2 regions of the Veillonella sp. AS16 genome follow, and region 1 is predicted to be linked to the other one. Evidence: a T-box and tRNA genes for the amino acid it is inferred to sense, from the RefSeq annotation. Region 1 holds a T-box; the other holds one or more tRNA genes.
What was found. The T-box of region 1 lies ahead of thrS (threonine--tRNA ligase). A T-box ahead of a tRNA ligase gene usually reads a tRNA of that ligase, here a tRNA-Thr.
Positions count from the first base shown of each region.

Region 1 (16,688 bases):
CATCAATAAAAATTTTATAATATTTCGACTTCAAAAATAGTTGGCAAGCTTCTGAACTCTTTATAATTGACAATGCTAATTCAAATATAAAGGATTTTTTATTATCATAATAATTTCCTACTTGACCCAATTCAGAAAGTTTGTTTATTCCATCCTTAATTGTATGAAACTTTAAAGTAGTACCATATGAAACTTCTCCTTCATACTTTAAGTCATATAAGTCTTTAAAAAAAGGATTGATAATTTCATGAAGCACAAAGTTATGAATAGTACCTATAAAATTTCCATCATTATTTTTTTTTAATCGACTATTAAGTTCATCAGCAGCCTTATTTGTAAAGGTCAATGCAGCTAATTTTTTAAAGCTTCGATTTAACTGGATCTCATATTCAATTTTTTGTGTAATAACAAATGTTTTTCCTGTACCAGCACTCGCAGATACTATTAACGTATTTTTATCTATTATTATTTCTTTTTGTTCTTCTGTCCATTTATGATTATTCATTTAACAGGGCCTTTAAACATGAAAAATATGATGACTTTAATATTTTCTTACAATCTTCCTCTTCTAATCTATGAATAAAATCAACCATATAAGTTTGTTTCTTCTCTTGTAAATATTTAACTGGATTTTTATGACCAACTAATTCTTTAAAATGTTTAAGTTTTAAAGTAGCTTGTAAATCATGTTCTAAATCAACCTCAGATATAAATATATTTAAATTATTCATTTCCTTTATTTTATCTATATTATCTCTATATAATTTTTTTCGTTGGTTAATACTTTTACTCGATAGTGTTTCTTCAGGTAAAAGCGTCTTTTTCAATAATTTATTACATCTCTTAAAACCGGCTGGCATATACTGACTCTTCTTATTTTTTATTGCATTAATATCATTATCTGTTTTAATAATACATATTATTCCCAGTGGCTGTAGAACATCTATAAATTTATTAAAATAGATTCCTCGAATTGAAAGAATATATAGTCCTAAGGCTTCATAATTTGGCTTAACACTTAATAAAACTTTATTAAAAAGTAATTCTTCTGAGGGCCCTTCAACCAATAATACTCTATTAGCAAATATAGCCTCAGCTAAATAGCTATTTAAAAGCTTTCTCGACTTTTCAAATTCAGTAGGAACTTTATAAATAAAACTTTTGCTACTGATATTACCTAAGTTATAAATTCTAACCAAGTTCACATTATTCATTTCATAAAGAATAAAAGGGCTATGAGTTGTAACAAAAAGATATTCATATGTATTATCATTAAAAATTACACTCGATAATGATAGTTGCATTCCTTTATGTAGGTGATTCTCTGGCTCTTCTAAAAGGAATAAATTTATTTTTTTCCCTTCATCTTTTTTCATCAACAATTTATATAATGCATACGCAAGAAGCTTACGTCGTCCCTCTCCAGCAGTTGGATATACCCCATTACTATCAGCCCCTTCTATATATGGAGTAAGATTTGAATAGTATCCATTAACTGAAACTTCAGATTTTAAAGAAATCTTATGTTCCTTTCCTTGATATGAATTAAATAGGGGCGTTAACTCTTCTTCAATACTTTTTATATTAGAAAGCGATGAAATATGCTCATTTAGTGATTTAATATCTCCATCAATTAATTTTTGAATATCAGCATCCGCCTCAGAAGCATCCGGTAATATGTAGCGTAAGCTACGACTAAACAATTCTTGTAAATTAACATACGCATCTATATATATAACATTAAAAATTTTATCTAAATCAGTAAATGACCCTATCTGCTTTACACTCTCATAATTCATTTCATTTCCCGCCCACATTAATTGTGGCTCTCCATATTGGAGTTGGTAATTATAACTAGCCTTTAGTTTTATATATAGTGACCCATCACCACTACGCAATGCCCCTTTTACTATAGATCTAATTAGTTTAGATGCATCATTTTCTATATCTGATAAATCAACTTCAACAACAATTTCAATATCATTTTCAGTATTTTTTTGATAAAAATCGCTATCTATAAAGCCATTTTTTCTAATATTACGATCAAATAAAAATCTTAACGCATATAAGAAATTTGTTTTCCCAACATCATTAAGTCCAAAAATAATATTTTTGTTTGATAACTTAATATCAATATCTTCAAAATTCCTAAAATTCTTAATTCTAATCGAAGAAAATCTCATTTAACCCTCCATTAAATTAATTACTATCATGAGTTTTGAATAGATAAATTTCATATACAAATACTTCATATATTTAAAGGTATTAAATATCTTTTTATTTAAAATGTTATAATAGTATTATTCAACATCCTTCATGAAATTTCCTTCATTTTTTAAAATTAGGATTACAAAATGATTATCTATTCATCCACAAAACAAGCTTTCATCCAAGATTTCGAGCAAGGTATCTTGGTCAAAAAATTACATCAAACATTAACAGAGAAATATCGTCGTGTAGGCGAATCTGAAATTCATTCATGGCAGACCTCATTATCCTATATGGCTAATGTCATGCGTGATATCGCTATACCGGACTTGGCCGGTGTTGCCATTGAATATATCGTTCCGAACACCCAAAAGCGTGTCGATTTTATAATTACCGGCCTTGACCAACATAATAAAGAACATGTTATTATCGTCGAATTAAAACAATGGGGCGAAGCTTTCAAAGTGGAAGATAAGGATAATATTGTATCTACCTATCTCGGTGGCGGATTTCGTGAGGTCACGCACCCATCCTACCAAGCCTGGTCCTACTGTAGCCTTATTGAAAACTTCAATGAAGATGTACAGACGAGACCTATCGAATTACATCCATGTGCGTTTTTACATAACTTTGATGAAAGCATCTCAACCGAGCTACGAGATCCAATCTATAGTGCTATTTTAGACGTATCCCCTATGTTTACATTAGGTCAGATGAATAACTTACGGAGCTTCATTAAAGCATATATTCCAAAACCTGACACAACAAATATCATGGAGTCTATCGAGCATGGTAAGCTCAGACCATCTAAAGCTCTTCAGGATTCGATTCTAAGTATGTTGAAGGGCAATAAAGAGTTTGTTCTTATTGATGACCAAAAGGTTGAGTTCGAACGTATAAAAAAAGCTGCCCTAGATGCTATTAAGAACAATCAAAAAACGGTATATATTGTTCGTGGTGGTCCCGGCACTGGTAAAAGTGTTGTAGCAATAAACTTATTAGCTGAATGTATCCATAATGGCTATATGGCACAATATATTACTTCAAACGCTGCGCCGCGTAATGTATATAGCACCATGTTACAAAAAGGATTTAAGAAAACAGAGATTAAAGCATTATTCCAAAGTAGTGGTACTTTCCATACACGCTCTAAAAATGCACTTCAAATTGCAATTGTCGATGAAGCACATAGACTACGTGAAAAATCTGGAATGTACCAAAATGAAGGTGAAGACCAAATCAAAGAAATCATTAATGCCTCCCTCTTTAGTGTTTTCTTTATTGATCGAAATCAACGTGTTACCTTTAAAGATGCAGGTACTATTGATAAAATATTAAAGTTTAGTACTGAGCAAAGGGCTCTTGTTTATGAAGGTGCACTAGAATCTCAGTTCCGTTGCAATGGCTCTGACGGCTATTTAGCTTGGTTAGACAACGTTCTTCAAATTGCTGAAACAGCAAACTATGATGGTTTTGAAGGAGATTATGACTTCAGAATTTTTGATGATCCTAATACAATGTATTCTGCTATAAAAGCAAAAAATAAGATAAACAATAAATCTCGAGTTTTAGCAGGCTATTGTTGGGATTGGCCAAAGGAAGGTCGAACAACTTCTCTTGTAAAAGATATTCAAATACCGGAACATAATTTTGGAATCAGCTGGAACTTGGGAAATTCTACTACATATTCAATAGATCCAGATTCCATTAATGAAGCGGGCTGTATTCATACCACTCAAGGCCTTGAATTTGAATACGTAGGTGTTATTATCGGTGATGATTTACGTTATGAAAATGGCAAACTCATCGTAGATATTAATAAACGTGCTAAAACAGATCAGTCTATCAAAGGTATCAAAAAACTTTTAAAAGAAAACCCTGAGGAAGGACATCGTATTGCAAATGAAATTGTAAAAAATACATACCGTACATTAATGACACGTGGTCAAAAAGGTTGCTACATCTACTGTACAGATAAAAAATTAGCCAATTACTTCAAATTAGCCTATAATCATCAGTTAAGCTATACTTACAGCGAACCTCAAGTTGTTCTAGCAGAACAACCACTAGCGGCTGATAAAATAAATTCCAATATAACAAAATAGGGTTTTAATAACTTGATATAGTAAAATGAGCCTGTAGCACTATAATAGTATAGTGCTACAGGCTCATTTTTAATTATTATTCAACTCATAAATAGCGTCTACTTGGTATTCTTAATATCATAAGTAACCATTTCTTTTGGCATCTTAGCCCCCAGTCCAATTTGGAATGTATGATAATAGTCCTTATTGTTATTAGTATCCACATATTGCACAATATCACGAAAATCTTTTTCCAATAGATTACTATTATTAGACATAATAAAGTGCATATATACATATTGTTTATCGTGAGATATTAACATATACAAAGTTGTTTTAGGGCGCTTAATTTGCAAATATACCGATGGCATAGCATCATTCCATACAGTAGCAAATTGAATTGGTTGTCGCATCGAATATTTATCAGACATAATGATACTTCGTACAACTTTTGGGAATATATTTTCTAAATGCTGCATATCAGTATCAGCTATCGGCATCACAATAATTCCTTCTTTATATTTATCACTATCATGTATATACATATACGAATTGCTTCTATCTACCCGTACCATCTTGCTTGTTTTTAATGTTAAGAAAGTAAAATCATTGACTTTTAATGACTTACTTTTAGAAAGGATATCTTTAGCAGGCTCAATAGATGGTAGTACATAATTTGCCAAAGGTGACATTATAATTTCTTTAGTCTTATCTACACCTTGTTCCTTCAATGAATTCAACTGTTTTTTAGGTGTCAAATTGTAACCTATATGATAGGAAATTGTAGGTGTATCCTTCATTGTAAAATTAATACTTCCTACCATCGGGCTCCCCTTAGCATATACTACATCCCATGTAGCTTTTTCTATAGTAGGATACGTAAATTTACCGGCATATAATGAAGGATTAGGTGCTTTATATACTCCAGCTGTCTTCTCTGCAATAGCTTTCATATCATCAATAGTCAACTTGTTATATGGAATCTTACTATCTTCCCAATTATTTCCAGCTGGTTGGTGTCGTAATTCATAGGCCATAATCCCATTAGGACTCATGATCATTGCCTGTTTGAAAGCAGAGGTGCCATCTGAAATTTTTTCAGTATTGCCATACCTACTTGGATATGGCATAGTAAATTTTATATTTGCTCCATCCTCTTTTAAAATAAATACTGTTGAGGAAAAATCTAACGAATGGTTTAACTCACGATTTGAATAAATTACCTCATCTAAATCTATATCACCATTACCTACCACAGCTTTGGGCATATAATGTTTTATCTCTGCTTCAACTTCGCGTTCCATCTGTTGCGCATCTACATCAATCTTACGATAGTTCTGATATGCATCCTTTGGAATTGCAGAATCTCCACCTGGTATATTAATATCAATCGCATGACTTCCCAACGTAATACAACTTAAACATAGTGCAGCCATCAACACACGTTTCATAATAGACTCTCATCCTTTCACATAATGATTCTTAAATATTATATATGTATAGAATATCATATTTTATTTGACCTATAGTAGTACAATATAATTATAGAATTAAGGAGATGATACATATGAGATTTACAAAACGTATACTCGTCATGACCTTTTTAGCCGTGACTGCTGCTGTATCTACAGGATTTGCATATGATTATGTATGCAATGGCTCTCAAACAAATTGTAATACTAATGCTCAGTACAACTGTAATAACAATAGCTATACAACTTGTAACAATAATAGCCAAAGTTATTGTGGCCCAAACTCTAATACAAGAGGATGCGGCGGATATAGAAAATAATATAACGGATACGACAGACAAAGGCCTATAGTACTGAATGTGTACTATAGGCCTTAATACTTAAAATATATTTCTTATACTATTACTCCATAAAGTGTGTATGCTTAACGCGCCAATGTGTCATTTTATTAAACAACCAAAGGCTATAAATACCGAAAGTAATAAAGGTGAAGAACCACCATTTAATATAACTGCCAAATAGTTGTGCCCCGGTTCCATCAAAGTAAAGTCGTTTACCATTGATAATCGTATTACGGCAAATCCAGCTTCGGAACATAACCTCCGCCCAAGGGAATGCAATGCCGAAGGTACATACCGTAATCAGAAAAGCTGCCAGAGTGTACCCGATATATCCGAATACAGAGCCTTCAAATCGAGATTCCATTTGTCCTGTCATAAAGTTCACTCCTCATAAAATAAATTTACATAATAGATATATTATACATTATTAAGCAGATTAATTCATCTTATGAGTACTGCTTTCACCATACAAAAAAGGACCCTCATCAGAGAGTCCTTACTATGTATTGTTATGCTATTAAGCGTTTTTAGCTACATCAACAAGTTTAGCGAATGCTGTTGCATCGTTAACTGCAAGGTCAGCCAACATTTTACGGTTCACTTCAACGCCTGCTTTAGTCAAACCGGCTATGAAACGGCTGTAAGTTGTGCCGTTGATGCGAGCCGCTGCGTTGATACGAGCGATCCACAATTGACGGAATTCGCGTTTTTTCGCACGACGGTCACGACGAGCGTAGTACAACGCTTTCATTACTGTTTCGTTAGCTTTTTTGAACAAACGGGAACGTGTACCGCGGTAACCTTTAGCTAATTTTAAAATCTTTTTATGACGTGCATGAGCTGTAACGCCCTTTTTCACTCTTGCCATTGTATATTCCTCCTAAATTACGATAGTATCGATTAACTGTTAACGATTAAGCGTATGGTAAACATTTAACTACGCGTTTGTAATCAGCTTTTGCAACCAATGTAGCTTTGCGTAAATTGCGTTTACGAGCTGGAGATTTCTTTTCAAGAATGTGGCTTTTGAAAGCTTTTGCACGCTTGAATTCACCAGTACCTGTTACTGCGAAACGTTTAGCCGCTGCGCGACGAGTTTTAATCTTTGGCATAATAATCCTCCCAATACATTACTTACTTACTAAAATCATGGTCATGTTACGACCTTCTAACTTAGCTGCTTTTTCAATAGACGCCGTTTCTTTGAGTTCATCAGCAAAACGCGTCAATACCGCCATGCCGAGTTCAGGGTGTGAAAGCTCACGACCGCGGAACATGATGGTTACTTTTACCTTATTGCCTTCCGCCAAGAATTTGGATGCATTTTTCATTTTAACGTAAAAGTCATGGTCTTCAATATGTGGACGTAATTTGACTTCTTTCAAAGTTACGATTTTTTGTTTTTTCTTCGCTTCTTTCTCGCGTTTTTGCTGTTCATAACGATATTTACCGTAGTTCATAATACGAGCTACCGGCGGTTTAGCGTTAGGTGCAATTTCAACAAGATCAAGATGCTGTTCTTCGGCTAATGCCAACGCCTCACGGCCGGACATAATACCGATTTGTTCATTTTCAGGACCTACGACACGAAGTTCGCGGGCACGAATCTCTTCATTAATACGTGGTGTATCCTTGCTAATAGCGTTCACCTCCAAGAGAAATAAAAAAACGGATGGCAAACACCATCCGAATAGAGTTCTCTATATATAACCTCATACTTCTCGATATCAGGTGAGTGGCGGATGGCCTCTGCTTCATAAATTACTTAACTATAATAACAAATACCATGATGAAAGTCAAGAACTATATGCCTGCTATTTGCTATGGTTTTTATGATACAATAAAGTACAACCATTTGTCTACCTAAAGAACCATTTGTCTACCTGAAGAAAGAGGTTTTATCATGAGTACAACTGCTCCTCTCAATTCATCTCCCGCTAAAGCGCGTACTACGATCCAGAACATGGGACTGCTACTCGCTTTTATCGTGCTGGGCGGTATTTTATTATTACCGACACCGGAAACCTTATCCACCGGCGGACATCGCATGATCGGCGTTCTCGCCTTTGCCATTATTTTATGGATGACATCCGCCGTATCGTATCCGGTAAGTGCCACCATGATTACGGCCCTTACTGCATTATTATTAGGATTCGCTCCTAATCCCGAAACACCTGCCAAGGCTTTAGGTACGACCAATGCCTTAAAGCTCATCATTTCCGGTTACTCATCACCGGCGATGATACTCGTAGGCGCCGCCATGTTTATTTCCGTAGCCATGCGTAAAACAGGTCTTGATCGTCGTATCGCCATGCTCGTTCTCTCCAGTGTCGGCACCAAAGTGAGCCGTATTTATCTGGGCGTTATCATTACAGGGCTCATTCTCGCCTTCTTCGTACCGAGTGCAACGGCTCGTATCGCCTGCTTGGCTCCGATTATCATCGGCATTGTTGAAAATTTAGGTATTGAACGTAAAAGCCGCGTCGCGGCTCTTCTCATGGTAGGCGCCGTACAGGCGGATACATTCTGGAACATCATGATTCAAACGGCAGCGGCTCAAAACCTCGTCGCGGTAGGCTTCATGCAAACTCAGATGAATACCACCGTCAGCTGGATTGACTGGCTCACAGCCGCTGCACCGTTTTCCATCATAATGGTTATCATCACTTATTTTGTAACACAGGCATTAATTAAACCGGAGTTTAAAGAACTCGTCGGCGGCGATGTACAGCTTGCCAAAATGCGACAGGAAATCGGTCCCATGTCCTTGGATGAAAAGAAACTATTATGTATTTCCCTTGGACTCCTTGCATTATGGGCAACAGGCGGTAAGTTACATACCATCGATACGACGACTACAACCATCATCGCGATTGCTCTATTCTTCTTTCCGGGAATCGGGATCATGGATTGGAAATTCGCACAACAGCATATAGACTGGGGCTCCATCGTTATGTTCGGCGCCGGCATCGGCCTAGGCTCCGTATTGCTAAAAACAAAAGCGGCAACCTGGCTTGCTCAAGTATTCGTAAATGCTTTTTCCCTCGAAACGGCCAGCGTATTTTTGCTTATCGCCATCATGGCGGCATTTCTCATCGTTATCCATTTAGGATTTGCCTCGGCAACAGCCCTCTCATCCGCGATGATTCCTATTGTTATCTCTATCGTTATGGGTCACAGCGCGGACGGCCTCAATCCGCTAGGCGTGACCATGCTCATGCAATACGCTATCTGCTTCGGTCTAGTATTACCTGTAAACTCACCTCAAGGTATGGTGGCCTACGGTACGGACACATTCGATGTAAAAACATTTATGTCTACCGGTATTCCGTTGACCATCATCGGCTATGTGATGATACTCATATTTGCATTAACATACTGGCACTGGATCGGGATTGCATAAATCTCTATATATCCTAAATATTTTAAATAAAACATACTATAAAAGGCTCTGTCTTATGATATATCCCCCCGTGGGTACATATCACTTACGACAGAGCCTTTTATATACATTCCAATATAAAACTATTATATTCTTTTCAATGTAAAACTTTCAAAGAACTATTTATTCCAGTTCCTTACCTTTTAGTTCAGGAATTAAGAATATTGTTGCTAAAATATCGATTACATAGATAATCGCAAGGAAAGCGATTGCCACTTGGTAAGAGTACAATGAAATAATCATACCCACTACCATCGGGCTAAAGCCGCCGACCGCACGGCCGATGTTAAACAATACATTTTGAGCCGTCGCACGGGCACTCGTCGGGTAGGCTTCAGCCATCAAGGCACCGTAACCGCCCATCATACCATTTACAGAGGCACCTAAAATGGCACCGGCAAATAACATAGCGGTTGGATCAGATAACTGAGAGTAAACTAAAATGGAAACAACCGCACAGGCCTGGAATAAAACAAATGTCGGTTTACGACCAAGCTTGTCGGCTAGTCGTCCGAATAACCAAATGCCGACCATCATACCGCATACGGTAACAGCGGTCCACAGACCGGACTTTGTAAGGGAAAAACCTAATTGCTTACTCAGGAAGTTCGGCAACCAGATCATGATACCGTAATAACCGAAATTCTGTACAGATGTAAGAACGGCTACACCGATAGACGTTTTTGCGGTTTTAACATCTTTAACGAGAAGTTTGAACGATTGCTTATGAGAATGCTCATTAGTTTCCTTGCTCTGCACAAAGATGTCCGGCTCATGTAGTTTAGAACGGAAAATCCATGCCACAAATGCAGGGATGATCCCCACCATAAACATACCGCGCCATCCGATAACAGGAATTAGGACAGGTGTTAAGAGAGCCGCTGCCAATACACCTAATTGCCAACCGATGGCCACATAGCTGGTCGCCTTAGCGCGATGCTTAGCCGGCCACGCCTCGGCGGCCAAAGCCATACCGATACCGAACTCACCGCCTAGACCAATGCCGGCGATAGTACGGTATATAAGAAGATCCCAATACCCTTGTGCAAAAGCACAAAGGCCGGTAAAAACAGCAAAGAGCACAATTGTCCATGTCAACACGCGAACACGACCGAACTTATCCGATAAGGTACCGAATACAAACCCGCCGACTACGGCCCCTATCAAGGTCCACGTTACGAGAGAACCCGCCTGCCCCGTAGACAATCCTAGATCACCCGAAATCAGGCTCAACATAAAGCCTAAAATCAGGAGGTCGAAACCATCCATAGCATAACCGATAGAGGAACCGATAACGGCTTTCCAGCCATATGAATTTACATCTTTCATTTGAATTTCCTTTCGCTACTCACAGGTAACAATTAAAGAGAACATAAGAAACTCCCCCTCTATATAATCTCATCACCATTAAATTATACAACCTAATCGTAATTGTACAAAATATGAGGGGAAGTTTAAAACATTGGAAATACTAAAATAGTAAATAATTAATTACGTTCTTTAATTTCAATTTTAACAGCATTGAAGAATTCATCGAATGGAACGGAGCCCAATTCATCGCCGCCGTGTTTACGCACGTTAACTGTGCCTTCTTCCACTTCCTTATCTCCTACAACGAGCATGTACGGTACCTTCGCCATTTGTGCCTGACGGATTTTATAGCCGATTTTTTCGCTGCGGTCATCCACTTCTACACGTACATAGTCGTGATGCATTTGTTTAGCCAATTGCTTAGCGTATTCAACATGTTTTTCGGAGATAGGCAAGATTTTAACTTGTACAGGGGCCATCCATGTAGGGAATGCACCTGCATAGTGCTCAGTCAAGATACCGATGAAACGTTCCATGGAGCCGAAGCACGCACGGTGAATCATGATAGGTTGATGTTTTTGACCGTCTTCACCGATATATTCCATCTGGAATCGTTCAGGAAGGTTCATATCCAATTGGATAGTACCGCATTGCCATGTACGACCTAAGGAATCTTCGATATGGTAGTCGAGCTTAGGTCCGTAGAAAGCGCCGTCACCAGGATTGATTACGTAATCAATACCCTTAGCTTCGATAGCATTGCGTAATGCATCCGTCGCCTGTTCCCAAATAGCATCGTCGCCCATCGCATTATCCGGTTTTGTGGATAATTCCACATGGTATTTCAAACCGAATTGGCTATAAATGCGATCGAACAATTCGATAACTTTCATCAACTCAGATTGCATTTGATCTGGCAACATGAATACGTGAGCATCGTCCTGTGTGAAAGCACGAACGCGGAATAAACCGTGTAACGCGCCGGATAATTCGTGACGGTGTACTAAACCGAGTTCCGCATAGCGCAACGGCAAATCGCGATAGGAATGCATTTCGTTCTGGTAAACCAAGATACCGCCCGGACAGTTCATCGGTTTAATTGCATATTCTTCATCATCAATGATTGTAGTATACATATTTTCACGGTAATGATCCCAGTGACCGGATGTTTCCCATAAATGTTTATTCAGGATAATCGGCGTACGAATTTCTTCATAGTCAAAATCATGATGAACTTCGCGCCAGAAATTTTCCAATTCGTTGCGAAGAGCCATGCCTTTCGGTAAGAAGAATGGGAAACCAGGACCTTCTTCTTTGATAACGAACAAGCCGAGTTCTTTACCGAGTTTACGGTGGTCACGTTTAGCCGCTTCTTCAAGCATGTGAAGGTATGCATCTAGTTCTTCTTTTTTCTCGAATGCTGTACCATAAATACGTTGCAACATTTTATTCTTTTCATCGCCGCGCCAGTAAGCGCCTGCAATGCTTTGTAATTTGAAAGCTTTCACTTTACCAGTGGATGCCACGTGAGGTCCTGCACAAAGGTCGATGAAATCGCCTTGAGAGTAACAGGAGATCACAGCATCTTCAGGAAGGTCTTGAATCAATTCCACCTTGTAGTCTTCGTTTTTAGATTTGAAGAACTCGATAGCTTCTTGACGAGGCATAACAGTTTTAGTAATCGGTAAGTTTTCTTTTACGATGCGGCTCATTTCCTTTTCGATTTTACCTAAATCTTCAGGAGTCAAAGTATGTTCCATATCGATATCATAGTAGAAACCTTTATCGATAGCGGGTCCAATAGCCAATTTAGCTTCAGGCCATAAACGTTTAACAGCTTGAGCCAAGATATGAGAAGCTGTGTGGCGCAAAGTATGTTTACCTCCGTCATCTTCAAATGTCAGGAATGATACTTCAGAACCGTCGACAAGTTCCTCGCGAAGGTCAGTCAATTCACCGTTTACATTTGCAGCGAGAACTTTTTTCGCCAAGCTGTTAGAGAGTTGTTTTACTGCTTCCCCGAGAGTAGTGCCTGCAGGATATGCCTTTGCGCTACCATCAGGTAAAATGATTTTTACATCTGCCATTTCTATTTCCTCCAATTTATAAACTAGGATAGATTCTGTCACTACTTTCACCCATTATGCCCACATACCACACAATACATATGCATCGAGTAAATGTTTTGGTAAACCGGGTAATAAAAAAAGACCTTCTATCCCTACCAACAAGGGACGAAGATCATTCGCGGTTCCACCCTAGTTAACTACCTATACCGAACGATATAGTTAATTCACTTCATTAAGCCCGATAACGGTGGCGGCCGTATTTGCCTACTCAGGTTCGACAAATCAGTTTAAAGGGGGTAATTCCGATATATGTGTAAGGCATTTCCAGCATCCGCCTCTCTCTGACACACAGGGATATGAGAATCATGTCCTTTGCATAACTTTTACTAGATTATAGTATCATAGAGGACTAAAAAATTCAATACAGTTTAACTGTAAATTTCATAAAAACTATAAGCCGTAATTTTTATAAAAGACAAAAAATGTAAAGCTTCTCTTCATTTATATGGAGATATTTATAAAACGTATAGGCCCGAGATTAACCTCGAGCCTATGTTAGTGTTTATAGTATTATTTATCGTTTGAAATTCGTAGACAACATCGCGCCGATTACCTTTTCCAGTTTACTGCTGGAAAGATCCGGACCTTTATAAAGGGTCAACAGAATATCGTTGGAATTATCCTGCTTGGACACCATCATAACGCCGCTACCTCGTGCACCGTTATCATCGTAATCCTTCGCAACGATAACGAGGTTCAGATAATGGTCCTTCATGTATGTGTATACCTTGCTGGTACGTGCGGAGGAACCGATCATTTTTGCGATATTCATGCCGCGATTGAACACGATTGCATTTGCATTATGCGGATTCGCCGCCAATTGTTGACGCTCCTCATCATTTAGAGGCATGAGATTCACCATGAGGGAATCCCCCTGCTTACCGCGGAACATGGCCGGCATCGTTTCGCGCACATCATCAGGAATACCCGTATCGGCAGTGAGTTTCAACTCCTTAGGTACGTTCATATACAGAACGCCTTTGCTGTTACGACCCACTTCAGTTTTACTGATATCCACGGCGCTCAGCATAATGGAATCCTTGATGGTGAACACTTGGTTCGCCAACGGCTTTTCAGGCACACCGCGACTCGCTAATTGCACTTCGCCCTCTTTGGTTTTCTTCAGGGTTTCCACATTCCATTTCGCACCTTTTTTATCCCCGTCACTCGGTTCGGTGAAAGCATTCGCACCGTCCTTCGTACCCACATAAACATAGGTCTGAGCAGGGATAATCGTATCCGGTGCACCGGCTTTATTGAAAGCCGCACCATACAATACATTCGGAATCACGTTGGATCCGACCTTTAAATTATTGTTTTCCTGGCTTTCCACATCAAAATTGATATTCCCTGTAAACGTAAGATCAGGTCCATGGTTAATCACAACCACTTCTCCCGCTTGAGGGATAACAACGGGGCCTACAGGACCCGCCATAGCGACGCCTGCCATAGACACACCGAGACAAGCTGTTAATAAAGCACGTTTCAAGATAGACTGTTTCATAGATTTACTCTCATTTCTCTATTATTTCACTATAGCCTGATAAGCTATACACCAAAATTCGGCATCATTACAAATACACTGAGCAATGACACCATGTTACCCTTCTATTGTTACATATTCGGGCAGACTTTGCAAAATATCAATAGCCAGAGACCTGGTCGATGGCGTGCAGCGCACCATACATAGGCCCTCATTATCAACAGAGGTCATCACGCCGACGTACTCATAGCCTTCGATGATACGATTGACGAAATTCGTATGCTTCGGATCGATATGAAAGTACACATATGCTTCTTCACCGGAGTCAGACTCATCAGGAGCCTCTTCAAAAGCCCCTATGGAGCGGCTCGGCACCAACGGATCATCGGACAGAACCGCTTGATTCCGATTCGATAGCTCCGAAATTTCCGAATGATTCGTCTCTAATCGAATACCGCTCATATCAGTCTTCCTTCTGCTTACACTCGCGGCGCATCATGGAATACGGCTCAAGAGGCGTATCCATGTAAAGGCGGACTCTCATTTGCGCATGCGGTGCCACATCGATAGGATTGCCGTCCTCGTCCGTCATCTTCTCGATAACGGCTTCGACTAAATCACCTTTCGGCTGACAGAATTCAACCTTATCACCGACCTTGAAATTATTGCGTTGTTCAAGATCCACATATTTTTCTTCTTCGTTATAGCCCAGAACTAAACCGATGAAGTCGTGACTCTGCGTATTCGTGGATTTGCCGTAGTTTTGTGCGCTTTCATCAGGGCGACCTTCGGCAAAGCCGTCAGTATACGGACGATGAGAGATTTTTTCCAATTCCTCGATCCATTCAGGACGTACATACCAGTCCTTGCCTTCTTTCAAATATGTATCGATAGCCGTACGGTACACCTTGGCCACCGTCGCAACGTAGTGAACGGATTTCATACGGCCTTCGATTTTAAGGCTGTCTATGCCGGCCTCATAAAGGTCAGGAATGCGATGAATCAGACACAAGTCCTTGGAGTTAAAAATATAGGTACCATGTTCATCCTCTTCGATGGGATAATATTCGCCGGGACGATTGGACTCCACAAGAGAGTATTTCCAGCGGCAGGATTGAGAACATTGACCGCGATTCGCATCGCGATTTCCCGTCATATAGTTCGATAGAAGGCAACGGCCCGAGTAAGAGATACACATGGAGCCATGAACGAAGGACTCGATTTCGATATCTACATGGTCCTTCATTTCTTTAAGATCCGCCAGCGATACTTCGCGAGCCGCCACGACACGGGCGGCACCCAATTCTTTCCACATCTGCACGGTATGCCAGTTTGTAGTGGACGCTTGCGTACTCACATGTAACTCAAGCCCCGGAGCCACGCGTTTTGCAAGGCTGAAAATCCCCATATCCGCCACAATGATAGCATCGACACCGATGCTTTCAAGAAATTTCAAATAATCCTCCAGGCCTTCAAAATCCTCATTATGAGGAATGATATTACAGGTGACGTGGATCTTCTTGCCATGAGAATGAACAAATTCCACCGCTTCCTTCAGTTCCTCATCGGAGAAGTTCGAATTTCCCGCGCGAAGTCCGAAGCGCTTTCCCGCGCAATAGACGGCATCCGCACCATAGCGAATCGCCATCTTCAATTTATCCATATTGCCCGCCGGGCAAAGTAATTCCATAAAATGTTCTGCCATTATTTGTTGTGTCCTTTCCACACACTCACACTCATACCGTCCCCCATAGGGTAAATCGTGGTATTAAATAATTCTTTATTTTCTACAAAGTTCAAATATTCCTGTAATCGTTTAACGATTGTCTTAAAGCGCTTCGGCGCTTCTTTTTCGCCGCGCACGTAACCTCTGAAAAGGACATTATCCGCGAGGATAACGCCGCCTTCTTTCACATGCGGCAAAATCAGTTCCAATTGTTTTAAATACTGACCTTTCGGTCCATCCAGAAAGACGAGATCATATTCACCGACAAGGTTCGTTAACACCTGAGACGCATCACCTTGAATTAAGGTAATCGCATCCGCATAGGCGGATTGATCAATATAATATTTCGCCATTTTATGACGCACCTCATCCAGTTCTATGGATGTAATATGGCCTCCCTCATCGAGCAAAGGAGCCATCAGCAGTGCGGAATATCCAATGGCGGTGCCCACCTCCAACACGGAGGTGGGCCGATATAATCCTATTAATTCT
Region 1 covers NZ_AZYX01000007.1:566,501-583,188, forward strand. The annotation lists gene HMPREF1521_RS02805 (ATP-dependent helicase) at 1-505, opposite strand, end outside; gene HMPREF1521_RS02810 (ATP-dependent endonuclease) at 498-2,183, opposite strand; gene HMPREF1521_RS02815 (DUF2075 domain-containing protein) at 2,355-4,313, shown strand; gene HMPREF1521_RS02820 (hypothetical protein) at 4,412-5,743, opposite strand; gene HMPREF1521_RS02830 (DUF898 family protein) at 6,167-6,481, opposite strand; gene rplT (50S ribosomal protein L20) at 6,623-6,973, opposite strand; gene rpmI (50S ribosomal protein L35) at 7,020-7,217, opposite strand; gene infC (translation initiation factor IF-3) at 7,236-7,754, opposite strand; gene HMPREF1521_RS02850 (DASS family sodium-coupled anion symporter) at 8,009-9,508, shown strand; gene HMPREF1521_RS02855 (MFS transporter) at 9,671-10,876, opposite strand; gene thrS (threonine--tRNA ligase) at 11,035-12,945, opposite strand; T-box leader at 13,086-13,314, opposite strand; gene HMPREF1521_RS02865 (hypothetical protein) at 13,502-14,491, opposite strand; gene HMPREF1521_RS02870 (DUF4911 domain-containing protein) at 14,588-14,932, opposite strand; gene HMPREF1521_RS02875 (U32 family peptidase) at 14,934-16,175, opposite strand; gene HMPREF1521_RS02880 (O-methyltransferase) at 16,175-16,688, opposite strand, start outside.

Region 2 (16,688 bases), on a different contig from region 1:
TATCGATACCGGCCGTTCGGTTGTTGGTGGGCATGCAGTTTCTCTGTAATTTCGGCATTACCGGCATAGGACCGATTTTACCGCTTTACATCAAGCATTATATGAATGTTAACGATGAGTATGTAGCGACTATTGTAGGGGTTATCATTTTCGGTGCCGGTATTTTCAGCGCTCTTGCGTCCCTGTCCATCGGTCATTTTTCAAAACGCCTTTCCATGCCGAGAATTTTGTTGATGGCGACTTGTGCGGTAGGAGGATTTTTCGTATTGCAGTATATTGTGCCGAGCGTTTGGGCCTTGGGAACCTTTCGGGCTGTTGCGGGTTTCTTTATGGGCTTTATTACGCCTATTGCGAATACCCTCATTTCTCAGGCCGTGCTCGTAGAGCGTAGGGGAATCGTATTTGGTGCCGTATCCAGTGTGGCGATGATGGGGAATGTTCTGGGTCCCGTAATCAGCGGTATGATTGCACGTGGCTTCGGATATGGTGCAGTTTTTTGGAGTACGGCAGGCATTTTCTTTGTGGCTGCATTATTTATCTACCAAAATCTGATTCGTAAATCTATTTAAAATAATTGTGCCAACCTTATGTTTTATGAATAGCCGTTAAGTTGGCGATTTATAAAGATGTATATGTAAAATTTATTTAGTATAGACAGTTTTAGTATAGACAGTTTTAGTATAGACAGTTTGTAAAGAGTGAGTATCCTTATGTTATTAAAACAGCTGGAGTATTTTGTGTCTGTCGTAGAGAATAACAGCTTTACTCAGGCCGCGAATGAACAATATATTTCTCAATCCGCCATATCGCAGCAGATTAAGGCCTTGGAAACTGGACTGGGCGTGGAATTGATTGTGCGTGAAAAACGCAGCTTTCATCTGACACCGGCCGGACAGTACCTATATCGAACGGGCAAGAAACTGCTGGAGCGATTTCATGATATTACGGTGGAAACGACACGTATCGGTACAGATGCAAGGGTCAGTTTGCGTATCGGCTATTTAAATCGCTATAGCGGTGCGGTTTTACAACAGACCGTTATCCGCATGGCGAAGAGTCATAAAAATCTAGATATCCGCATGTACAGCGGCAGTCACGAAGAATTATACGGCATGTTACAAGATCGTCGCGTGGACGTTGTGTTTAATGATCAATGGCAGGTCCTTGCGGACATATATGACAGTCACCTCGTCGGGACCGCACGGTCTGTTATTGAGGTTCCGCAAGGGTATACGTCGGCTGAAAGTATGGATATCAAACAGATCGATGATTTGCCGCTCATCCTGGTGTGTCGCGGTAAATATACACTCGGCGAGGAGGAACATTATCGAAAGGCCATCGGCTATAATGGCGCTTTTGCGTACGCCCGCACGTTGGAGGAGGCGAGATATTTAGTCGCCGGTAATCAAGGATTGCTGTTATTGGATTGTTTTGAATATTTGACGGAGCCGATGCAGGGCATAGAGCGAAAACAGGTGACCAATCATGGGCATGCCATAGAAAAACAGTATTTTTTCGTATCTCAGTTAAATCAGACAAATACATATATTAATATATTCAGTGATATGTTCAAGCACATATTGGATGAACTATCCGTAGAAAAAAGCCGTTAGCAGTGAGATGCTAACGGCTTTTACAGTAGTTCCGATAATTACAGTACTTCCAAGAGCATATGGAATCCGTCGATGGCGAGTTTTATGCCGTACACGATGAGGATACTACCGCAAATACGGTTGATTATGGTCATGTGTGAAAATTTTATTTTTTTGGATAACAGATGCATCGCCGTCGCGAGAGAGCCGAACCAGATCGGTGTCATAGTCAGGAATCCCGCAAAGAATTGATAAATGCCTTCTCGTGGCAAGTTTGCCTGGAAAGCCCCTAGCATCATGCTCGCATCGATGATGGCCTGTGGATTGCCCCAGGATACGACGAGTGCGGACATCATGATTTTCTTTATAGGTACATTGGTGTCTACATTGCGTATATCCGGCTCCGTATTGAACGTGGTATAGCCCATATAAGACACTAATACACCGCCTATAAGAAGGACGCCCAGCTTCAGTAAAGGCCAGATTTCAAGGATTGCACCGATGCCGAAGAAGGCGGCTATACTGAGCGACATATCAAAGACACCTACGATGAGAATCGTCAATAGAATACGTCTCACCGGCTGAACAAGAGCCGTATTGATGATGAATAAGTTTTGCATGCCTACCGGTGCAAAGGTGGCGAGACCGATGAGCAGCCCTTGTAAGAAATACATATGATCTCTCCTCTCTCCTATAGATGTGATGAACATATATAAATATAATAAAAAATACCTCCTATAATCGACTTTAATCAGTACCTGCGAGGGTACATCTTTTAAGAGATTATAGGAGGTATAACGTTCAGTTCCTACACTTTAACTATACCATATGTCGGTTGTTGTTGACTAGATGGAGTTTGTTATTTTTCTATAATTTTACCATAAACCGATCATGTGCTGTGCCAAAAGGCTGACTGCCGTAATGGCAATCCAACAGCAGGCGCCCAACGCGAGGGCGGAACCGCCCGATTTGATGAGCTTTACAATGTTCGTGTTAAGGCCTATGGCCACCATGGCCATGGTGATAAAGTATTTGGAAATAGGTTTAAAGATATTGAGGAATGCAGTGTCTATTTTCATATAGGATAACACTGTAGTAATCAAGGAACAGATGACAAAATACAGTACGAATTTTGGAAAAATTTTAGCGATGCTGACAGAACCGCTACCGGACTGAGCGGCATCTTTTTTTGCTTTATATACCTGATAGCTGGCAAGGCCGAGACAGATAGGAATGATTGCGAGGGTTCTGGTTAATTTTACGATGGTTGCATATTCAAGAACCTGTGTACCGGTGCCTTTCATGCTGTCCCATACGGCCGCCGTTGCCGTAACGGATGATGTATCGTTAACGGCGGTGCCTGCAAATAGCCCGAATCCCATGTTGGAGAGGCCGATCATGTCACCAAAGGCTGGGAATACGAAGGCTGCCACCACATTGAAGAAGAATACGACGGAAATAGCCTGAGCGATATCCTGATCGTCCGCCTTGATGACCGGAGCCGCAGCGGCAATGGCGGATCCGCCGCAAATGGAGGAGCCGACGCCGACAAGGACCGCCGTATTGGAATCGATATGGGTGAAGCGGTAGAGCGCATACGACACGATGAGCGATGTAGCGATGGTGGAAATAATGACAGGTAACGAAATCCAGCCTACATGCAGAATCTGTGTAATATTAAGTCCGAAGCCAAGTAAGATAACGGCCCACTGCAAAATTTTCTTTGATGTGAATCCGATACCGGCCCCTGTTTTTTCACGCTTCCAGGAGGTGAATACGGATCCGATGATAATACCTAAAATAATGGCGAAAATAGGGCTGCCGATGAGATGGAACTGTTGTCCTAACAGCCAACAAGGAATAGCGAGAATCGCGCAGAGCAAAATGCCGGGCAATGTCTTTTGATTGATACCCATGATAAAACCTCCTTACTGTACATACAGTTACGTCATATGTGGTATCATGCGGCGTAAAATATTCTACGTAATTAATAGTATCACAGTCAGGGGACGTAAATCTATACTTCTATTAATAAAATATACATGATATTCAAGATATTCATTGTTTTTAGTATTAATTACGGTAGAGAATATTTAATCCAACTTAGTAATCAAGTGATACTCTGTGCTTTTAATTTGTCTGTAAACTGAATAATTAAATACAGTTGACTATATATGCGATTCGGCTGTATACTGCAAATGAGATTGTTAACTTGATAGAATGAAATAGTTAACTCATAGTTTGTTATATGATGGGAGGTTTCCCGATGAAACAGCTCGGTATATCGATAATCGGTACGGATACAGATGTGGGGAAGACGTTCGTAACAGGTTTATTAGGTGCAATGGCTCAGGATGGCGGCTTTTCCGTGGGAATGGTGAAGCCCGTATCATCCAGTGCGGTGCCGTTTCCGGAGTGCATTACGATGGATGAGGATAATGTAAGAAATGATCTGGAAAGCAAGGATGCTACGTATCTGATGCAGTCTGTAGGAATACCGGAATCGCGTCGTCACGAGGTAAATCCGTATGCTTTGGCAGGTGATTATTCGCCGCGTCTCGCCGCGGAGCTGGCGGATGTAATCATCGATTACGATGAGGTGGTGCGTCATACATTAGATGTGGTATCGCGCTATGATCTGACCTTTGTAGAGGGAGCGGGCGGTATTACGACGCCTCTTTACGGGGACAAGACGTTTACGGATTTCATGGCAGCCGTCGAGCTACCGACGATTATGATTGCCGACGGTCGTCTGGGCTCCATCAACCGGGCTGTATTGACCTGCGAGTATGCGAAGGCTCACGGAATCTCCGTGAAAGCAATCATCGTAAATGATACGACATTAGTGGACCCGTTTTTATTAAAGACGAATATAGAGGATATGGAGCGGTATACGGGACTTCCTGTAGTAGGCGCATTGCCGCCGTATCAAGGCCCGAATATTCATAGCGTAAGGCTTGGATGGGGGCGGTCCTTTATAGACTCGAAACAGTTGTGGAAAACAGTGTTGGATTTCCGTTGAAACAGCGATGAATTATCTTTCCCGTGATGAATTTCCTTTTGGATAAGATGATAAGATAGGTATTTTAAGGGGTTCATAGAAATATTATGGGCCGTATAGAACAATTGAAAATTAATATAATTATAGAGATGTTCGTAAGTATGAGGTGATATAATGGCAGAAAAACAGCTTTCACAGGCGGCACAATGGGATCATGAGTTCGTATGGCATCCGTTTACGCAGATGCAGGACTGGCTCGCACAGGAACCGGTAGTAATCGAGCGTGGTGAAGGAATATATCTCATCGATGAGAATGGCAAGAAATATTATGACGGCGTATCGTCCTTGTGGGTTAATATCCACGGACATAATCATCCCGTATTGAATCAGGCTTTGAAAGACCAGGTGGATAAAATCGCTCACAGTACATTGCTAGGTCTTGTGAGTCCTCCGTCGGCACAGTTATGTAAGGAATTGGTAGAGTTGGCACCGGCAGGTCTCGATAAAGTATTTTTATCCGATGACGGCAGTACGGCCATAGAAATTGCCATCAAGATGGCCTATCAGTATCGTCAACAGGTTGGGCAAACTAAAAAGACGAAGTTTATATCCCTCAATGCGGGGTATCACGGCGATACACTGGGAACCGTATCCGTTGGCGGTATTCAACTATTCCATGAAGTGTTCCATAATTTATTATTTAAACCGATTACCTTGCCAAGTCCGGGGGGTTATCGGGATGTAGCGGAACGAGAACAGGCTTTTGAAGAGTCCTTGGCGGAATTAGAGCGCATCCTGGACCGTGAAGGTGATGAAATTACGGCCCTTGTGATGGAACCGTTAGTACAGGCGGCTGCGGGTATGCTCGTCATGCCGAAAGGGTATTTGAAACGAGTTCGTGAGCTTACTAAATCCCATGATGTGTTCCTCATTGTTGACGAAGTGGCTACGGGGTTCGGTCGTACCGGTACATTCTTCGCCTGTGAGCAGGAGGATGTGGCACCGGACTTCATGACATTGTCGAAGGGGATCACAGGCGGGTATATGCCGCTGGCGGCGACGCTCACTACGAAGCGGATTTTTGACGGATTCCTCGGTACCTTTGAGGAACGAAAGACCTTCTATCACGGTCACTCCTACACGGGAAATGCGTTGGCCTGCGCCGTAGCGTTGGCTTCGTTGCAAGTATTCAGAGATGAACATGTCATGGAACAGTTGCCGGCTAAGATTGAAGCTTTCACAAAGGCATTGAAACCGATCGAATCCCTCGAACATGTAAAAGAAGTGCGCCAACGAGGCCTCATCGTGGGGATTGAGCTGGAAAAGAATGTGAAAACGCACGAAGCATATCGTCCGAATGATGCGGTCGGCGCGAAGGTTGCCGTATTGGCCCGCGAACAGGGCCTCATCTGTCGCCCGATCGGGGATGTGGTTATTCTGATGCCGCCGTTGGCCTCCACCGTTGAACAGCTTGAGGATATGGTACGCATTGTCGGTGACAGTATTCGCCGTGCCACTGAGGAGGACGGCGTACTGGAAGATATGAAGCCGATTATTTTATAAAGGTTAAACAGCATATAATAAACGAGAGCCGCACTTATCGATATCTTGCTCATATGAACAGGCGATACGTGGGGCTCTTATTTTGGGTTTATATTGAAACTTAAAAACTATATTCTATACAATGCCGTTTCGCTATGATAATTAAGTATACTTATGATACTATATATGTATAAAGGAGGTCATCGTATGGACATTTATGTAATTATGCAGATTATTATTTTGTTTGGGGCCATCTTCCTCGGTGTACGACTCGGCGGTATGGGCATCGGTTACGCCGGCGGACTGGGGGTAGTCCTTTTGAGTCTCGGGATGGGGATGTTCCCGGGGCAGATTCCATGGGACGTAATCCTTATAATCATGTCTGCTATTGCAGCGATTTGTGCCTTACAACTCGCCGGCGGCCTTGATTATCTGGTGCGTATTGCGGAAGGTATTTTGCGGAAAAATCCGAAGCATATCAACTATCTCGCTCCGACCGTAACGTACTTTCTTACGATTTTGGCAGGTACCGGTCATACGGCATTTTCCATGATTCCCGTTATCGTGGAAGTGGCGAAGAGTGAGAATATTAAACCTTCCGTTCCGTTGTCGATTGCCGTGGTGGCGAGTCAAATCGGTATTACCGCGAGTCCTGTTTCAGCGGCGGTTGTGGCCATGAGCGGATTTCTCGAACCGTTTGGCGTGAATTATCCGACATTGCTCGCCATCTGTATCTCCACAACCTTTGTGGGCGTTATGATTACGGCGTTTATCATGTCTACATTTGCGAATAATGATTTATCTTCCGATCCGGTTTACCAGGAGAGATTGGCGGCGGGTCATGTGGCGCCACCTCGCGAAAAGAGTGTTGATTTCCACTTAAAGCCGGGGGCAAAGACTTCCGTTTTGATTTTCTTAATCGGCATTATCTGTATCGTATTTTATGCGACGGCTATTTCTAAAAACATCGGTATCATCAAACCGGTTATCTTCGGTCGGAATGATGCCATCGTAGGCTTTATGATGATTATCGCGGCAGCGATTACATTCTTCTGTAAACTTGATACGGCCGATCTTGTTAATACAAGCACGTTCAAATCCGGCTTATCCGCTTGTGTCTGCGTATTGGGCGTTGCATGGCTCGGGGATACCTTTGTAAAAGGACATATTCCCGAAATTAAAGCTTTAGCGTCCAGCCTTGTAACGGCGTATCCGTTCCTGTTGGCGGTGGCATTCTTCTTTGCCAGCACATTGCTCTACAGCCAGGCGGCTACGACACAGGCTTTGGTGCCGGCTGTAATTTTGGCGTTGGGCATTACACCGGAACATACGGAATCGGTGTACATCATCATCGCATCCTTTGCGGCTGTATCGGCGCTCTTTGTGTTGCCGACCTATCCGACACTGTTAGGGGCTGTTCAGATGGATGATACGGGCTCTACGCGAATCGGTAATCTCGTATTCAACCATCCGTTCTTCATTCCGGGCGTACTCGCCATCGCTATTTCCGTAGCACTCGGATTTGTTGTGGCTCCGTTGATGTTGTAATTGGTGAAAGCTAAATACGGTTAATACAGAATATATTATGAAAGTAAAAGGGACATAATTATATAGTTACGTCCTTTTTGTATATAGATTTATATTAGTCCTTACCATTCCGGGAGGCTATGGTATACTGTGTTCATAAGATATTCAAAGAAATAAAATGATGCCCGGCGTTTGACTTGCCGGGCATCATTTTATTTCTTGTTATTGCATTTTTTACATAGACCGGCTATTTCCAAATGGTGTTCCGTCACTGTAAATCCCGCATCTTTCAATTCTTTTGGCATTTCTACAACGGGACAGGTATGGAGCGGAACCATGGCGCCGCAATTGGTGCATACCGCATAATGTCGATGCGTATGCGGTGTAATCTCGTAGTACGCCATATCGCTGCCCATAATGGTGGTACGCGTGATGATGCCTTTGGTTTCCAGCAATTCCAAGGTGCGGTAAATCGTGGACATCCATGTTGTACCTTCGCCGATTCGGTCAGCGATATCTATGGCGGTGACGGGTTTATCTGCAGTTGTCAATACAGACCAGATGGCTTCACGCTGCTTGGTCTTTTTTATGCCTTCCGGCCACTGTAAGTGTTTCATAATTTTCTTTCTGTGCTGATTAATTTTATCTAATTTTATGTAGATAAAACTATTGTTTACTATTATTTACTGAATTGGAGTCGACGTATGATGGTACGGATATTTTTGATGACCAGAACGATCAGTAGAATACCTACCGATGTGAGGGACACAAAGCCGCCCGGCGCCACATTGAGGTAGTAGGATCCGAAGAGACCGATAATCATGGCGAGCAAACTGAATCCGATGGAGCATAGGAGCGTTACTCTGAATCCTTTTTCCAGTTGCAGTGCGGATGCTACCGGAAGGGCAATCATGGCACTTAGTACGAGGACACCGACGATTTTTATGGAAATGGATACGGCGGCTGCCATGAGAATGGCGAAAATATAGTTGATGAGGTCAACCTTTACGCCCGCTACGCGAGCCGCTTCCTCATCGTACGCGATGTAGAGTAGGGAGTTATACAGGAAATACAGGGTGAGTACCGATAGAATCGTGAGTGCTCCGATGCTGATCATGTCCGTCATGTTGACGGTGAGGATACTGCCGAAGAAGAATACATTGGCGTTTGCTTTCAACAGACCTGAACTGATCAAGGTGATGGCGGTGCCGATGCTGAGGGATAGAATAATGGTGAGGATAAGGTCGAGATGGTGTGCGAAATATTTTCGCAGGAACTCGATGAGTGCGCCGCAGATGGCGGTGAAGATGAAAGCCCCCAGAATGGGATTCGTATTCGTCAACAGACCGAGCGTTATCCCCGCGAGGGATGCGTGGCTCATGGTGTCGCCGATCATGCTGGAGCGGCGCAGTACCATAAAGATGCCGATACACGGGCAAAGTAGAGAAATGCAGAGGGCAACGAAGAAGGCGTTCTGCATAAATGAATAATTAAACATGGTGCACCTCCTCGGCTGTAGCATTTGATAATGTATCAGTCTGCACTTCTGATGGTGGATTTGATTTTTCGTTACACATTGGAGCCGTATTATCTAAGCTTATTGTATCGCTGTTATTTCTGACATCCGTGAAACAGGAGCAGTCCGCGTGCGCTACAGGATTGCGCCCTGAACTGTGCATGATTTCGTTGGCATACTGTTCCGGGGAGCAGAGATGTCCCTGTCCGTTTGCAATATGATAAATATTCGTGGAGTTCGCAAGGGCCATTTCCAAATTGTGTTCTACGGAAATAATTGTAATATGATGCTTCTGGTTGAGCTCGCGCAGGAGTGCGTAAATACCCTCCTGGCTTTTACGGTCGATACCTGTAGACGGTTCGTCGAGAATGATGAGGTCCGGATGACCGATGAGGGCGCGGGCTATGGAAATCCGCTGCGCCTGACCGCCGGACAGCTTGCTGATGAGACGGTTCTTAAAGTCTGTCATGCCGGTTAAAGATAGAACGCGATTTACTTCGTTTTTATCTTTAATTTTCAATAGCTTACGATAGGAGTCAAGGATTTCTCTTACGGTAATGGGAAATCCGGCGTGGGAAAAATCATTCTTTTGAGAAACATAACGGATGTTGTTTGTACTCCGTTTGATACTGCCTTTTACAGGTGTCAGAAAGCCTAAGATAAGACGAAGCAAGGTACTTTTACCGGAACCGTTGTCGCCGACGATGGATATATAATCACCGTTATGAATATGTAGATTAAGGTCGTTCAAGACGTATGGCGGTTGACCCTGATAGGAAAAATAAAGGTGTTTAATTGATAACATATGAAAACCACTTTTCTGATTGACAAAATTTTTGGTACGTTTATACTATAACTATATTACAAATGCAACTGAGTCGCAACTGCAACAAAGAAGAGGTGTCATATTATTTGTGTGCGTAGACGATCAGTATTAAAAAAGGAGGACTACTATGGTCAAGAAATTGGTATTGTTAGTCATTGGTATATTGATGGCTGCTGTATTTGCGGGATGCGGTAATGATGCTCCGAAAGAACAGGCAAATAAGAAAGTCCAAGTGGTAACAAGTTTTAATGCAATGGCGGAATTTGCGAAGGCCATCGGTGGTGATAAGGTGGAAGTATCAACGATTATTCCGGACGGCACGGAACCTCATGATTTTGAATTGAAACCGGAAAATATGAAACAACTATCTTCGGCACAGTTATTCGTGTATAACGGCCTCGGTATGGAACCTTGGGCTGAACAGGCCATTTCGGCGGCTAAAAATGATAAACTCGTGTCTGTAAAAGCATCCGACGGTGTAGAAGCCATTAAAAATACAGATCCGGAGGAAATCAAAGAACATGGTGCAGAAGATCCTCATGCATGGTTGTCTTTGAAGAATGCTAAGATTGAAGTGAAGAACATCAAAGACGCCCTTGTAAAGGCGGATCCGGCGAATAAAGAGTATTATGAAAAGAACTATACCGATTATGTAGCGAAACTGGATGCTATGATTAAGAAGTATGAAGATCAATTCGCCAAAGCACCTCATAAAAATTTTGTAACAGGTCATGCGGCATTTGCTTATCTCTGTCGTGATTTCGGGTTGGAACAGAACAGTGTAGAAGATGTATTTGCCGAAGGTGAACCGAATGCGGCACAGTTGGCAAAACTCATCGAATACTGCAAAGATAATCATATCACAACTATTTTTGCAGAGGAAATGGCAAGCCCTGATGTGTCTAAAACATTAGCACAAGAAGTAGGGGCTAAAGTCGAAACGATTTATACAATCGAAAGTAATGAAGATAATAAATCCTATCTCGATCGGATGGATGAAAATCTTACAAAAATTGTTGCATCATTGCAATAACATAATTATAAAACTGGCGACCGCGGGTCGCCAGTTTTATTTGCTTTGAGAGCTAAACAAATGGGGGAGCGGACAAAATTTAAGTTTAGCATATATTTTTATTATATATGTTAATGTCCTTTGATTACATGCGAATATTTAGTATCTAATTTATAAAAAAATATGATATAATGAGCCCAATATAGTTCAGTTTTAGTTTTTGGGAGGGAAAATGGAAACAAAATGGTATTCAGATATTTGGGCTCTTGTAATTGCTCCGTTTAAACGGGGGATTCCTCAGATTGTAGAACAAGGGTCTTGTCATAAGGGTTTTATTGCCACATTGATGACTTTTTTGCTGTATATTTTCTGCAGTCAGATAATCCCTTTGATCTGCGATGCTTTCTTAGGCGTTCCATTGAGCGAGGTGGGGTCGGAGCTTGGTACGGTAGTAGGACAAGGTTTATTTTCGATTACTCTCGGTATAGTGCTTCTTTATTTTATTCTAGCACTTTACTCGGTTATATTTTCCTGGATTGCCGGTAAATTTAATATAGAGACAACCTATGAAACTGTATTGACGGTTTGCTGGTATGAGATGGCATATGGACAGATTTTGAAGAGTGTTCTGGCTATATGGCAGACGATATTTCTGTTACTTTGCATAGTGTTAAACCTTTCAAATTATGTACGTTATATTGGCCTGGTGGTTTTGGCTTACTCATTATATGCGGTAATACTTTGGTGTTTCTGGGTTAGTGTATCGTTGTTGAGCCGTCAGATTAATATCTCCCGTTTAACTGCGCTCGGTATTGCAATACTGGCATTTCTGATACTTGTTGCGATTATATGGGGGGCAGGGTTCCTGCTTTTAAAGGGAATACATGCGTAGCTTTACAGTGTAATCGGATCAGTGATAAATCATAGTATCATAGTCAGTATTAGTAGCAAAAATATATAGACTTATAAAAGCAAGGTATATTGTATGCCTTGCTTTTGTGCTATAATGAGTATGAAATAAAATAGAATTTTTTAAATATATTTATAGATATATTTAAAACTATTGATTATAGCAAGTTATCTATGCCTATGTACGTGAAACATAGGCATTTTATTGAGTGTTTATGAAAGGTGGTGAAACATATGTTGGCCGGTCTTACAGAATTTGCGTATCGTTTATTGAGCCCTATTGAAGATAAAAATGCTAGTATATATCGTTATGATACGGCTTATGGGCAACTCGCCGCTATGCTGGTACTGGCACTCATATGTTATCAATTTACCATTGTAGGTGATAGCGTTTATATGGAGGCCATTCGATCGTTCATACGCAATTCCACTATATTCTTGAAATTACAATTCATTCCTTTACCGTTACTGCCTCATCATGATTTAGGATGTTTTGTAAATCGGCTATGTTCGCAACAGGATTTCTGGAACCTTTCACATCTGTTATGGGTAATTGTGAAAGCACTTATCATGTCTATTGCAGTAGGTGGGTATGCACTTGCCAGGACACGGACCTTTTATGTACGGACTGTCATTACCGGAGTACTTCACATCATGGCGGTCAGTCAACTGGTGATAGCCTTGATTACACTAACATTTGGTGTCTTGTTGGTCCTTGCCACATTGCCGATAGGGGTGCAAATTATTATGGGTATAAGCTTGGTAAGCCTATGTGTGTTGAGTCTGATGCTGTTATTTAATGTTGTGGGACGTATTATCGGTGCCTGTGTCAGCGGTTCCGTCTATGAAGGTGTGACCGTTATGATTGGGTCTGCGATTATCTGTAGTATTCTTGAAGGTATATATACATTATGAGCTGGTATAAAGAAATATTGCATCTTTTTACAAAATTGAGTGACAGATCATTTTGGAATATTGTTGACGGCGGAACCTTTAGAAAGGCTCTGATCAACTTGGTGGTGTCCACCATCGTTTTATATTTGGTTACCTATCTCTCACCATTTGTAGTGGCAGACGTAATTTCAGTTACGGGCGTTAAATTCCTGAATGGGTTGCCTCATTTTGACGGGATTACTGCATTAGCAAGTGTATCTTTTCTCGTAGTTCAAGTCGTATTGGGCGGATGTATTCTGTGGCGTTTATTGGACCTTGTCGGTGGTCAAGGTTCTTATAAAGGGGTTGTACAGAATTACATCTATGGCCTGTCCTATATGAACGCGTTACGTACGTTGATCATAGTTTTAATCCATTTGATAGGGGTTGTCTTATATACTCTGTCGTGGAGACGATACATAGTTGATATAGCGTATTTTATCACGACCTTCAGTCAGTATTATGCCGTATTTATCGCTGCGCAAATCATGCGTCGTTATGTAAACTTAGGAATTGCTAAGACCTTTTTGGTTATGTTTATCGTAACGGCACTGTCCATTTCGGTGCTCCAGCATTGGAATCAATGGCTTCATACCATATTGAAATAATATAAATTGACAATACCTGTATATAGATGTACTATAAATCTATACATATGCTACATATGCTGGTATAGCTCAGTTGGTAGAGCGGCTCATTCGTAATGAGTAGGTCGTAGGTTCGAATCCTATTATCAGCTCCACTAAAATAACCGCAAGGCCGTTTGTCCTTGCGGTTATTTTTTTACATCGATGGCATGGTGTGCATCGGCATAAAAAACAATACGTTCTGTTTTATAAGCTTAGGAATAAGTAACATCGAGGATAAATTGTGGCTTGGTACATTTTACGCGTCGTAGTGTTGCAGCAGCAGTTCCACATTATCTTCGTCGTATTCGATTTGTTGGGACCATCTGGCGACTTGTTGCAGCGGCTTACCGTTGATGGCACTGCTCATCAGGATATACTCTGTGCCGTCTTTTGCATAATTGAGCAAAGCCTCTGGGGAATGGTCGGCGAGCATATCGATTTGTCGATACAGAATATATTGATAGACTTTATTGAAAAATGTCGTATCATATTGTGTTTTACCGTTAGCTTTTACATAGTTCGTAACCGTATCAACTAAGGTCGGTATATCGGTATAGAGGTCGTTTAACTGGACTGTCCATTTAGCATCGATCGGTTCTGTCGTTTTGTAGAGACTTAACAGATTCGCATAATAGTCTGCGCTCGGTGTCGGTTTATATCGTAAAAGTTCAGGATCTAAGTCAAGTCCGAGCAGCTGAAACACATTTAATAATGTTATTGTTTCATCCGTATCGAATTCGTTGTCGTCGTCCTCGATGGTAAATTGTAAGACCTCTCGCTCCAACAGTTCAACGGAAGCCTCACAGGCGAGACCTACACCGCAAAGCTCCAAGTCCTCGATATATTTATAGAATCTCGGATGCATGTGACATGTTTCGCAGAGACCTTCTTCGCCGAGTTCCAAGACGACCCTGCATAAACCTTGTTCGTTCAGTAACGGGCAATACGGTTCTTTATCGGTAAAGACAAAATGACTGCCCTCATCATCGACGGTTATGGCGCGGCGCAAGCTTTCCCCAAGAGGCCCGCGCATCGTCTGATAACGCCGGGCGGTGGCCTCATCGATGTCGATCGTCCACAGCTGACAGCATGTATTTTCGCATTCGTCGGCCTTGCATTGAAATGTATGGTAAATGGTTGGATAAATAGAAATCATAAATGCTCACTTGTAAAGGGATAATAATACTATATGCATTGTATCATGGGCGATAATTTTACGCATCGAAAATTATTATGTTTGAAACTGATGAATATAGTGTATAATTGTAATATATAGTGTATAGATACATGTGCTTTATGTATGGAGGAACTTATGAAATCTTTATTTGTAAAAGGTAGTTTAGTTTTAGCGTTAGCCGCTGCGTTCGGCATGCCGAATGTGGCATCGGCGAAATTGGTGCCGGTTCAGCCGACCGTACAGGTCGTTGATGAAAGCCATGCGGCCATTGTAGGGGCCAACGGATTGTTGAATGCATTTATTCAGAATCATCCTGATGCGGCCATTACGGAAATCTCCTTTGATGCCGATGGGGGACAGATCAAGTACGAAGTGGATGGCTTCAATGAAAGCGGAAAATATGAGCTCATATATATTTATGCGACCAATCAGATCTTTGAAAAACGAGACGGGGATTATCGCAAGTCGTTAAATAAGAAGGCCTTTAATCCTCGCCAGATTTTACCGCCTGCAGCGGTCGTGAATTTCGCGTTTGCCCAGACTAAAGGCCGTGCGGTAAGTCTTAACGGCTGGTCCGTACATAACGAACATCGTAAACCGGTTTACAAGGTCGTGTTCGGCACCGATGATTCTCATGAGGTAGCGGTGCGCATAGATGCAATGACCGGTAAATTGCTATCCGTTAAATTTGATGATTAATATGTAATTGTACAGCAGCTCCAATGTCGGATGTATTTGGAAGCTGCTGTTTTTTTGTTATCAGAAATTTTTGCGACATTTTTGTGAACATTTACTCATGAATGATATAACATGCTGTGATGAGAATGATGCCGTTAAGGCCTCTGTCCCGTAAATAAGGGAACAGAGGCCTTTTGCACAGTGTTCATATGGGACTTAAATGGAAACGGAAAATACAGAAGTTTTCTGAAAATTATCGATAAATTCATTTTGCTTTCACCGATATAGAGCGAAATTTGAACCCTTCTACATTTTGAGTTCATAGACCCTCTGTAACATGGGTACCAGTTCAACGAAAGAGAACGACGAAACAGAAGGAGGATATCATGAAGAAGTCTATTTTAAGAAATAGTATAGCCTTAGCAGTAGCAGGTGTATTCGGTGCTACCGTAGCGGTGACTGCGGCAGACGTAACACCGGTACCAGTAACTCAACAACAAGAGGAAACTACATCTGTTGCTCCTATGGACCCAACCCCGGTACCGACTGCGACGAAGGGAACCGTTGCTGCCGCTAGTGCCGCGACTCCTACAGCTCCTGTACCGGCGATAGACACTGCAACAGCGGCGAAAGCCCCTGGTCAAACGAAGGTGGTTCGCGCATCCAACAGAACAGTTGATGCTGTTGATGCTGATACAACAGGATTAAAAGCTGAAAAGGTAACAAAAGCTGACAAGGCTGATAAAGCGATGAAAGTCGACAAAGGTGACAAAGCGATTAAAGGTGATAAGGGCGATAAAGCAATCAAACCGATAGATGCGAAAAAGTCCGTAAAATCTGAAAAAGCCGATCCTATTAAGGGCGAAAAAAATGTCGCTAAAAAAGATGGTAAACAAGGGACGACGAAGAATGTGAAATCTCCGGCTCAACCATCCGGCGTAGTTGATGAAAACAGCGTATTCGTAGTAGGTGCTAACCAGCTATTAGATCAATTTGAAACTAAATACGGTAACTCCAAGATTACCAATGTATCTTTCAAAGCAGAAAATAAAACGGCTGTCTATGAAGTAGAAGGTTTCAATACAAGTGGTGCGCATTCCATGAAATTAGATGTAGCTACAGGCAATGTTACAGAAGGCCCTGCAAAGGCTTATGACAAATCCATGGACACAGCTGCTATCGATCCGGGTACCATTTTACCTCCGCATGTAGCTATCAATGCCGCTTATGAACAAACAGGCAATGTAGCGACCGGTATCGATTCCTGGTCCGTAGCTAATAAGAACGGAACTCCTTTGTATAATATCCAATTCCATGATGCACAGAATAAACCTGTAAACATCACA
Region 2 covers NZ_AZYX01000011.1:9,197-25,884, reverse strand. The annotation lists gene HMPREF1521_RS04305 (MFS transporter) at 1-569, shown strand, start outside; gene HMPREF1521_RS04300 (LysR family transcriptional regulator) at 711-1,613, shown strand; gene HMPREF1521_RS04295 (LysE/ArgO family amino acid transporter) at 1,652-2,266, opposite strand; gene HMPREF1521_RS04290 (YeiH family protein) at 2,468-3,508, opposite strand; gene bioD (dethiobiotin synthase) at 3,859-4,614, shown strand; gene bioA (adenosylmethionine--8-amino-7-oxononanoate transaminase) at 4,768-6,156, shown strand; gene HMPREF1521_RS04275 (anaerobic C4-dicarboxylate transporter) at 6,343-7,683, shown strand; gene HMPREF1521_RS04270 (Fur family transcriptional regulator) at 7,875-8,279, opposite strand; gene HMPREF1521_RS04265 (metal ABC transporter permease) at 8,342-9,160, opposite strand; gene HMPREF1521_RS04260 (metal ABC transporter ATP-binding protein) at 9,153-9,983, opposite strand; gene HMPREF1521_RS04255 (metal ABC transporter substrate-binding protein) at 10,132-11,037, shown strand; gene HMPREF1521_RS04250 (hypothetical protein) at 11,249-11,908, shown strand; gene HMPREF1521_RS04245 (hypothetical protein) at 12,160-12,840, shown strand; gene HMPREF1521_RS04240 (hypothetical protein) at 12,837-13,466, shown strand; tRNA gene HMPREF1521_RS04235 (tRNA-Thr) at 13,525-13,600, shown strand; gene fliB (flagellin lysine-N-methylase) at 13,744-14,643, opposite strand; gene HMPREF1521_RS04225 (PepSY domain-containing protein) at 14,800-15,363, shown strand; gene HMPREF1521_RS09035 (PepSY domain-containing protein) at 15,729-16,688, shown strand, end outside.
Region 2: it encodes a tRNA-Thr, which carries the amino acid that the T-box ahead of thrS (threonine--tRNA ligase) is inferred to sense. The anticodon was not compared.